Regions from separate parts of the Stenotrophomonas muris genome, predicted to be linked through region 1. Evidence: predicted binding sites of a transcription regulator. Region 1 holds the regulator's gene; the other holds the start of a gene.

Region 1 (5,328 bases):
TTTGCCGGCGCCACCGCAGTCGGTGCGTTGCCACCGTGCAGCTGGTCGAGCAGCGCCTCGAACTCGTCGTCGGTGATCAGGTCGCCGGCACCGGCCGCCGGTGCGGCGGCAGCGGCGGCAGGCGCTGCTGCACCGCCATGCACGTCGAACTGGGCGATCAGGTCCGGCGGTGCATAGCCCGGCTCGGTGCCGGAAGACACGGCATCGAGCATCGACTGCAGGTAGTCCAGCGATTGCTGGGCGGCGTCGAAGTGATGGGCCTGCAGCACGGCCTGGCCGGCACGTGCAGCGCCCAGCGCCTCTTCAGCGGCGTGGCACAGCTCGACCATGGCGGTGACACCGAGGAAACCCGCGCCGCCCTTGAGCGTGTGGTAGCCCCGGAACACCGCGTTGAGCTGTTCGGTGTCCTGCGGTGCCTGCTCCAGCGACACCAGCTGTTCGCCGAGGCGATCCAGGATTTCCTGTGCCTCGATGATGAAATCGGCAGTGATGTCGTCGGATACCGCGCTCATGCTTACAGCCCCAGATCCGACAACAGGTCGTCGGCGTCGTTCTGCGAGACCGCGTGGCGGTCCAGTCCCTTCAGTGCCGGCCCGGCCAGTTCCGGGTCGGTGCGATGCTGTTCCGGCGGCAGGCCGAGCGCGCCGAAGCCTTCATGCACGCGGCGGACGATGCCGACCACGCGACGGATGATCTGCCCGGTCAGGTCCTGGTAGCTCTGGGTCAGGGCGATCTCGGTCAGGTTGTGGCGGATGCGCTCGAGCTGCACGTCCTGGCCTGGCTGCAGGCCTTCGGCGCGCAGCTGCTCGGTCAGGCTGCGGCATTCCTCGGCCAGGTCCAGGGTGCGGTGGGTAGCCTGTTCGGTCATCGCCACCACGTGGTCCAGACGTGCGCACGCATCGTCCAGTTCGCCGGCCTCGCTGGGCACGGTCGGCAGTTCGCCCAGGGCCTGCCCCAGCTCGCGGGCCAGCCGCGAGAGGCCACTCATCATCGGCTGCGTGCGCAGCGCGACCAGTCCGTCGATGCGTTGCCGCCAGGCGGCTTCGTCACCGGACTCCAGGGCATCCAGGGCTTCCTGCAGGCGCAGGGCGAGGGCGTTCTTGTCGACCGTGGTATCCATCAGGCGCTGGCCGCCAGGCGTTCGAAGATCTTGCCCAGCTTCTCTTCCAGCGTCTGCGCGGTGAACGGCTTGATGATGTAGCCGTTCACGCCGTTCTGGGCCGCTTCGATGATCTGCTCGCGCTTGGCTTCGGCGGTGACCATCAGCACCGGCAGGGTCTTCAGCTTGGCGTCGGCACGGATCGCCTTGAGCAGTTCGATGCCGGTCATCACCGGCATGTTCCAGTCGGTGACGACGAAATCGAAGGGCTGGCTCTGCAGCAGCGACAGCGCGGCATGCCCGTCCTCGGCTTCGGCGGTGTTGGTGAAGCCCAGATCGCCCAGCAGGTTCTTGACGATTCGACGCATGGTCGAGAAGTCGTCGACGATGAGGATGCGCATGTTCTTGTTCAAAGCAGAGTTCCTTTGTTGTTCATTCCGGGCGGCCGGGGGCAGTCGCCTCGGGGATGTTCATTCTTCCAGGCCGGCGTCGACGGCCTCGAAAATCTTCAGGCGGCCGCGCAGGCGCAGCACGGCCTGGCCATGGATCTGGCAGACCCGCGACTCGCTCACGCCGAGCACCGCGCCGATCTCCTTCAGGTTCAGCTCCTGCTCGTAGTACAGCGAGAGCACCAGCTGTTCGCGCTCGGGCAGGTGGCCGATGGCCTTGCCCAGCTCACGGCCGAACTCGCCGCGCTCCAGCACCTGTTGTGGAGTCGGGCCGCCCTGGGCGACAGTATCCAGTTCGCCCTGGTCTTCGATGCGCGACTCCAGGCTCAGCACCTGGCCACGTGCGGCGTCTTCCATCAGGCGCAGGTATTCGGGCAGCGGCATCTCCATCGCGGCGGCCACTTCGGTGGCGCTGGCGGCACGGCCCGTGCTCTGTTCCAGGCGGCGGATGGTGGCGGCGGCATCACGGGCACGGCGGTGCACCGAGCGCGGCACCCAGTCGCCACGGCGGATCTCGTCGATCATCGAGCCGCGGATGCGGATCGAGGCATAGGTCTCGAACGAGGCGCCCTGGTCGGCGTCGTAGCTGCGCGAGGCTTCGATCAGGCCCATCATGCCGGCCTGGATCAGATCATCGACTTCGACGCTGGCCGGCAGGCGCGCGGCCAGGTGGTGGGCGATGCGTCGCACCAGGTCCGAATGCTGGGCGATGACCTCGTTGGCCGCCGAGCGCTGGACTTCCCTGTACTGGTGGGCGGCGCCTTTCATGCGGCCACCCCACGCTGCTTGAGGATGCGTTCGAGGAAGAACTCGACGCCACCGCGCGGTTCGGTCGGTGCCTGCCAGCGCGCGGTGCGGCGTGCGATCTCGGTGATCGCCAGCGCCGACGGGCTGGATGGATAGGCCTTCACCACCGGCTGCTGGCGCTGCACCGACAGGCGCAGCCAGTCATCCTGCGGCACGCAGCCCAGGTAGTTCAGCGAGACATCGGCGAGGAACTTCTCGCAGACGCGGGTCAGCTTCTCGTACAGCACACGGCCCTCGTTCGGGTCGCGCACCATGTTGGCCACCACCTGGATGCGGTCCACGCCGCGCTCGCGCGACAGCACCTTGATCAGTGCGTAGGCGTCGGTGATCGAGGCTGGTTCGTCACAGACCACCACCACGGTGTCCTGCGCGGCCTGGCAGAAGGTCAGCACGCCGTCGGTGATGCCGGCGGCGGTATCGACCACCATGATGTCCAGCTCGCGTTCCAGTTCGGAGAACACGTTGACCAGGCCGACATGCTCGGCCGGGGCCAGCTCGGCCATGTGCCGGCGGCCGGAAGCGGCCGGGACCACCAGCACGCCGTTCGGGCCTTCGACGATGACGTCGTCCAGCGAGCAGCGGCCGGCCACCAGGTCGGCCAGCGTAAAGGTGGGGTTCAAGCCCAGGATCACGTCGATGTTGGCCAGGCCGAGGTCGGCGTCCAGCAGCAGCGTGCGCTTGCCCATGCCGGCCAGCGCCACCGCCAGGTTGGCGGACACATTCGTCTTGCCCACGCCGCCCTTGCCGCCGGTCACCGCGATGGTGCGCACAGGGCCGAGCGGCTCGCTGCGGGTGGCCGACAGCGGGAAGGTCTTGGTCAGCTTGGCGTACTCACGCGACGGCATGGTTCAACTCCGGGTTGCAGGGCATATCGGCCGCTCGGCGCAAATCTTCAAGGCGAAGTACAAGATTGGCTGCACTGGCCCGGTGCAGGTCCTCCGGGACGTCCTGGCCATCGGTCACCCAGGTGATCGGCAGGACGTGGTCCACGGCCACCGACAGGGCGTTGCCGAAGCGGCCGGTCTCGTCCAGCTTGCTCAGCACCAGGCCCTGCAGGTTGGCCGCACCGAAGCGGCGCACCACCTCGTCCATGTCGCCGAAGCTGGTGTTGGCCGGCAGCACCAGCAGGGTGCGCACCTGGCGCGCGGCGCGCAGCCACTGCAGCTGGGCGGCCAGGGCACGGTCGCGCGGGCCCAGGCCGGCGGTATCGATCAGCACCAGCTTGTAGTCCTTCAAGCGTTCCAGCAGCTGGTCCAGGTCGGTGCCGCTGTTGGCCTCGTGCACGGCGATGCCGAGCTGGCGGCCGTAGCCATACAGCTGTTCACGGGCGCCGATGCGGGTGGTGTCGGTGGTGACCAGGGCGACGTCACGCGGGGCGTGCTTCTCGGCGAAGCGCGAGGCCAGCTTGGCGATGGTGGTGGTCTTGCCGGCGCCGGTCGGGCCGACCAGCGCGATCACGCCGCCTTCTTCCAGCGGGTCGACCGGGGCGATCGGCAGCTTGCGCGAGATCAGCCCCAGCATCAGGCCGCGGCCACGATGGGCTTCGGTTTCCAGCGGGATCTGCATGGCCACGTCGCGGGCCAGCCCGGCGTCGAAACCGTACTCGTCCATCAGGTCCAGCGCGGTGGCGCGCACCGGGCTGCCACGCAGGCGCTCATCGGTGAAGCGGTTCATCTCGCGCTCGATCACCTGGCGCATGCCGGCCACTTCCTGGCGCAGCTGGCGGATCTCGGCGTCGTCCTGGGCAACCACGGTCAGCGTCGGTGCCGGGGCCAGCATGGGGGCCGGGCTGGCCTCGATAGCGGCTTCGACCGCTGCCGGTTCGCTGGCGGCGATCCCGGGCTGCGCGTCGATCACGGCAGCGGTCGGCAGCGGCGGCGGCAGCACGGCCGGGGCCACGCTTTCGTGATGCGCCTCGTGCGGCGGGTCGATCTGGAAGCGCGCGCGGTTGGCCGGCACGGTGGCGGCCGGTGCAACGATGGCCTCGGCGAACGGGGCGAAGATCTGGTCCGGCGGTGCCGGTTCGTTGACGGCGGCGCGGGCCAGGGTGGCGGCGAAGCCGGTGCTGCCCCGGGTCGGCACGATCTCGTCGGCGCTGTCCAGGGTGCGGCCGGTGGCACCGACGGCGGCGCGGGCGAGGGCGGCCACTGCCGAGGTGGTGGCCGCGACCGGTTCCGGCGCCGGGGTGCTGCTGCGGCGGCGGGTGACGGCGGCGATCACCGCGTCGGCGGCGGTGCGCGGCTTGGGTGCCGGCGGCGGTGCGACGTCACGGCGCGAGGCTTCCAGTGCACGCTGCACGGCGCTCTCGTCGTAGTTGGCGGCGGCGACGATCTCGATGCCTTCCTCGATCCGGCGGTTGGACAGGATCACGGCGTCAGGACCATGTTCCTTGCGCACCAGGTTCATGGCCGAGCGCATGTCGGCGGCGACGAATCGTTTGATTTTCATGCTGTGGTCACGGGGCGAAGACGGCGGGGTGGCGGTCGGAGAACTCGGGTGGTCGGTGGTCTGCACGGTGCGGGTTCCCCTTGGTATCTGTCTGTTGCGTTGGTTCGAAAGTGGTGTCTGTTTTCTGGCGCATCGCAGGGCGGCGTCAGCTGATCGTTCCGACCAGCTTCAGGCGCTTGTCCTCCGGCACCTCGCTGTAGGCCAGGACCGACAGCGACGGAACGCTGTGGCGGACCAGGCGGGCCAGCGCGGCGCGCACCGGGCCAGGTACCAGCACGACCGCGGGCTCGTTGCGGGCTTCCTGCTTGCTGACACATTCGGCCAGGCTCTGGTGCAGTCGCTCAGCGAGTCCGGGTTCCAGCGCGGCGCCGTTGCCCTGCGTGGACTCCTGCAAGACACGTTCCAATTGCGGGTTGAGGGTGAATACCGGCAGCTCCGCCGACATTCCGGCGATCTCCTGCACGATGAAGCGGCCCAGTGCGGTGCGAACAGCGGCGGTCAGCACGGCCGGGTCCTGGCTGCTGG
Region 2 (5,328 bases), 820 kb from region 1:
ATGTCGGTCACGCGCCGCACGGAAGCAACGATCTCGCCCATCGTGGTGCCTGCCTGTCGGACCAGGGCCGATCCATCGGCGACCTTCCCAACCGAATCCTCGATCAGGCCCTTGATCTCCTTGGCCGCACCGGCCGAGCGCTGTGCCAGCGTGCGCACCTCACTGGCCACCACCGCAAAGCCCCTGCCCTGCTCGCCGGCACGCGCGGCTTCCACCGCCGCGTTCAACGCCAGGATGTTGGTCTGGAAGGCAATGCCATCGATGACCGAGATGATCTCGGCGATCTTCTTCGACGAGGCCTCGATGGCCGACATCGTGGTGACCACCTGGCCGACCACCTCGCCGCCCTGCGAGGCGACACCGTGCGCACCGATGGCGAGCTGGTTGGCCTGGCGGGCGTGCTCGGCGTTCTGCTTCACGGTGGAGGTCAGTTCCTCCATCGACGCCGCCGTCTCTTCCAGGTTCGCCGCCTGCTGCTCGGTGCGCCGCGACAGATCGGTGTTGCCCGAGGCGATTTCGCCTGCCGCCAGATTGATGCTGGACGCGCTGGCCTGGATGCGCCCGACGATCTGCTTGAGCTGATCGACGGTGGCATTGCAGTCATCGCGCATGCGGGCGAACACGCCGTGGAAGTCGCCCTGCATGCGTACGGTGAGGTCACCGCGCGAGATCGCCTGCAGCAGGCTCGACACCTGCACCAGGTTCTGGTCGGTGGTCTGCATCAGGCGATTGAGCCCGGCCACCATGTCGCGGAAATCGTAGGCGAAGCGATCTTCATCGCCGCGCAGGCTGAAGTCGCCCGCCGCCGCGGCCGTCGCCAGCCGGCGGATCTCGCTGTTGATCGCCGACAGGCTGGTCTTGGTCTCGTCCATTGCCTGGGTGATCGCCGCCTTCTCGCCCGGCAGCGGATCCATGTCCACCGACAGGTCGCCACGGGCGTAATGCTTCATCACTTCGATCAGCCGGTTCTGTACCTGCACGTGTGAGCCGACCAGCGCGTTGGTCTCGTGCACCATGCGCCCGTAGTCACCAGGGAAGGCACTCTCGTCCATGCGATAGCTGAGGCTGCCGGCATCGTGCTGGCGGGCCAACTCGCCCTGCGCCGCCATCACCGACTGCAACTGCGCCTGCATGCGCTGCATCGACCTGAGCAGCTGCGTGACCTCATCGTTGCCGGAGGCGTCAATGCTGTTGTCCAGCCGCCCATTGGCGATGCCGTCGGCCAGCTTCACCGCGCCTTCCAGCGGGCGGGTCAGGCTGCGGGTGATGGCCCACGCGGCCAGCGAGCCCAGTACCAGGCTCAACACGCCGAACACGATCGACAGCGTGCCGGTCCAGGATTCGGTTGAACGGTATTCCTCGCGGCTGCGCTCGGTCAGTGTCTCCTGATGCCGCAGCAGGGTCGAGATCGCTTCGTTCCACGCGGTTGCCAGCCCCTGCTCGGCAAGCAGTTCCTTGGCCGCGCCGTCGAAATCCCCGGCCTTCATGCGCTCGTGAAGATGCCGGGTGGAGGCGTCGGTGGCCTTGCGTGCCGCGTCGATTTTCGCCACCAGGGTATCGCCGGTCGCGTCGCGCGGAATCCTGATGTACCTGGCCCAGATACCGTCGTAGGTCTGCGACAGCTCCTGCGCCTTCTGATAATCCCTGTCGAAATCCTCGCCGCGCTTGATCACCATCAGGCGGCGGTGCATCAACACCGCGTTGTTGGTATCCAGCATGTCGTTCAACAGCCGCATCTTCACCATGTTGACGTCCACCACTTTCTCGAACTGGGCGGACTTCAGGTGATTTCCGTACAGCGCCAGGCCAACGATGGCCACGATGAACAGCAGCAGCAATCCAAACCCGGCACCCAGCCGGGATCCCACTCGGAGGTTGCGTAAGGCGAGCATCTCAATTCCCTTGATCATGGCCGTACGATCGATGGCGGCGCAGCGCGGGGAAACTTTATGGGTCGATATTATTGTATCGATCCAAATCTCTGGAACTGTGCAGACAGGTGTGAAGGACACACTTAATGGAGGTGGTTATTCCTGCCGGGCATATCAATGCACGAGCACATCAATCGCAGTCATCACGCATCGCTCGCGAGTCGTGACCGCGGAAACCGTCACTTGATGCACGGAGGGGGAGGATGAAGCCCATCGATCCCGGCACCCTTCTGTCCAGAGGAACAACGCGCTGCTTCGCGACTACCGTCAGGGCTGCAATCTGGCATCTGCCATCGCAGGGCCCCGACCCTTGAGTATTTCAACCCTGATGAAGGGGTCCAGACCCCATTACAATCGACTGCCACTGATCTCCCACTTATTGACCTTCAAGTCAATAAAACCGCAGTCATTGAGATTCTCGTCGCTCTGGAAGTAGGAGACGGGAAGGTCACCCCATGCTGCACGGACCCACGCGCTGCGCTGAGGCAATACGATCGAGGAGTGCATGGAAACTGCGTACTTTCTACTCATGCCTGTCCACGGAAATTGACTCCCAGGACGGGGCGACGGAAATTTCCTCAAGATACCGCTCAAGGTCTCTGAACGGAGGGACCCCTATAGCAGCGAAGGAGAACCACACGGCATCGCACTCGTCGCAGACAAATATCTGAACGCCGCGCTCCTTTACTTGAGCTTTCAACACCTCACCCTGCTCGCAACGGGGACAGATCAAACTACCCCCCACCTCACCGGAGACGCAGATACAACGTTACTGACCATCCCAGAAACGATTTTCCAGACCTTTCTTGCCGATGATACAGGAGGAGAATCTATTTCCATCACCCAGCCAGTCATCACTGACAGTGGAAGTTGAACGCGCCCGAGGGGGTCCTGCTGCCGATGGCACCAATCAATGAAGAAGAAGACTTCGGGCGAACTCTCTACCAGCTGATGGCCCTGCTATTGGCGATGGGTCACGTCGTTTTCTTCCCTGCAAACCGGCGCGCGCCACGACGGGAGTGCCGAGCACTTGACTCAGCAAAGAAGTTTGCCAAACCCCAGCATGGGTCCCCAAAGCATCCGGCGCTCAGCCATGTCCAACGCACAGGGAACAACGCTACAGTCGACATATGACGCTCATCCTGCAGATCGAAGGCTGTGCCATTCACGACATCCCCAGCCTGTATGCGGAGATCAACCGCGTGTTCATGGCCGGCGAGGACTGGCAGCTCGGGCCAAGCCTGGACGCCCTGGATGATCTGCTGCATGGCGTCCATGGCGTGTTGGCCGGCCATGAGCGGGCCACGGTGATCTGGAGTGATATCGAGCACAGCCGCGCCGCACTGGGACGAACTACCACATGCCAGTGGCTGCAGTCCAAGCTGGAAGCCCCGGGCACCTTCAACACGCGGACCATTGCGCGCCAGCTGGACGCCCTGCAACAGGGCGAGGGCCCAACCTACTTCGAGATCGTGATGGATATCTTCGCCAGCCACCGGCAGATCACCCTGGTCCCGGCCTGACCTCGTCGCTGTGCGGTACCCGCCTGCCACCGGTGGCGGCAGCCCTGTGCCCCAGCAGTTACCATGGACGGCCCTGTACCCGCTCCGTTGCCGCTGCCCTCCGGCGCGAACGGACGCCCCGGATTCACGAGCCCCATGTCCAAAGAAAAGTCCGCCGAACACACCCCGCTGATGAAGCAGTTCTTCGCAGCCAAGTCCGAGTATCCGGACCTGCTGCTGTTCTTCCGCATGGGCGACTTCTACGAGCTGTTCTACGACGATGCGCGCAAGGCCGCGCGCCTGCTCGACATCACCCTGACCCAGCGTGGCAGCTCCGGCGGCGCGCCGATTCCGATGGCCGGCGTGCCGGTACATGCCTATGAAGGCTACCTGGCGCGGTTGGTGGCGCTGGGCGAGTCGGTGGCGATCTGCGAGCAGATCGGCGACCCGGCGCTGGCCAAGGGCCTGGTCGAACGCAAGGTGGTGCGCATCGTCACCCCCGGCACCGTGACCGACGAAGCGCTGCTGGACGAACGCCGCGACACCCTGCTGATGGCGCTGTCGCGCACGAAGCAGGGCTACGGCCTGGCCTGGGCCGACCTGGCCGGTGGCCGCTTCCTGGTCAATGAAGTCGAGACCGACGACGCGCTGGAAGCCGAACTGGCCCGACTGGAGCCGGCCGAGCTGCTGGTGCCCGACGAGGAGAACTGGCCCGACTTCCTGCGCCACCGCACCGGCGTGCGCCGCCGTGCGCCGTGGCTGTTCGACGCGGACAGCGGCCGCCGCCAGCTGCTGAACTTCTTCAAGCTGCACGATCTGAGCGGCTTCGGTATCGATGACAAGCCACGTGCCACCGCCGCCGCCGGCGCCCTGCTCGGTTATGTCGAGGAAACCCAGAAGCAGCGCCTGCCGCACCTGACCTCGATCGCGATGGAAACCGCCGCCGAGGCGATCGCGATGAACGCCGCCACCCGCCGCCACCTGGAACTGGATACGCGCGTCGACGGCGATACCCGCAATACCTTGCTGGGCGTGCTCGACAGCACGGTGACGCCGATGGGCGGGCGCCTGCTGCGCCGGTGGCTGCACCGCCCGCTGCGCCTGCGCGAGGTGCTGGTACAGCGCCACCATGCGGTGGAAACCCTGATCGATCGCGGCAGCGATGCCGACATCCGCGAACAGTTCCGCCGCCTCGGCGACCTGGAACGCATCCTGACCCGCGTCGCACTGCGTTCGGCGCGCCCGCGTGATTTCTCCACCCTGCGCGATGGCCTGGGCCTGCTGCCGGCGGTGCGCGAAGTGCTGGCGCCGCTGGATTCACCGCGCCTGCAGGCACTGCATGCCGCCTTGGGCGAGCACGACGCGTGCGCACAACTGCTGGCCAGCGCCATCGCCGAAATGCCGCCACTGAAGCTGAGCGACGGCGGCGTGCTGGCCGATGGCTTCGATGAAGAGCTGGACGAGCTGCGCCGCCTGTCCACCCATGCCGACCAGTTCCTGGTTGACCTGGAACTGCGCGAGCGCGAGAGCAGCGGCATTCCCACCCTGAAGGTGGGCTACAACCGCGTGCACGGCTACTACATCGAAATCAGCAAGGGCCAGTCCGATCGCGCGCCGGTGCACTACACCCGCCGCCAGACGCTGACCAATGCCGAGCGTTACATCACCGAAGAACTGAAGGCATTCGAGGACAAGGTGCTGTCCGCGCGCGACCGTTCGCTGTCGCGCGAGAAGTACCTGTACGAGCAGCTGCTGGACACCCTCGGCGAACAGCTGGAACCGTTGAAGCAGTGCGCCGCTGCGCTGAGCGAACTGGACGTGCTGGCCGCCTTCGCCGAACGCGCGCAGGCGCTGGACTGGTCGCGGCCGGAACTTGAAACGGCACCTTGCCTGAA

Evidence for each region. Region 1 encodes FliA, which starts transcription of late flagellar genes. Its sites were predicted from a motif close to TAAAGTTTNNCNNNCNNNGGCCGATAA; they were not measured.
Region 2: ACUVWL_RS11210 (methyl-accepting chemotaxis protein) is a predicted target of FliA. The motif match lies at 1,924-1,950, and genes of this name have one in related genera.

Annotation. Positions count from the first base shown of each region.
Region 1 is NZ_CP199879.1:1,596,301-1,601,628, reverse strand. It holds gene ACUVWL_RS07285 (chemotaxis protein CheA) at 1-512, opposite strand, end outside; gene ACUVWL_RS07280 (protein phosphatase CheZ) at 515-1,120, opposite strand; gene cheY (chemotaxis response regulator CheY) at 1,120-1,512, opposite strand; gene ACUVWL_RS07270 (RNA polymerase sigma factor FliA) at 1,570-2,316, opposite strand; gene ACUVWL_RS07265 (MinD/ParA family ATP-binding protein) at 2,313-3,200, opposite strand; gene flhF (flagellar biosynthesis protein FlhF) at 3,187-4,803, opposite strand; gene flhA (flagellar biosynthesis protein FlhA) at 4,949-5,328, opposite strand, start outside.
Region 2 is NZ_CP199879.1:2,413,865-2,419,192, forward strand. It holds gene ACUVWL_RS11210 (methyl-accepting chemotaxis protein) at 1-1,892, opposite strand, end outside; gene ACUVWL_RS11215 (zf-TFIIB domain-containing protein) at 2,455-2,676, opposite strand; gene ACUVWL_RS11220 (barstar family protein) at 3,062-3,454, shown strand; gene mutS (DNA mismatch repair protein MutS) at 3,590-5,328, shown strand, end outside.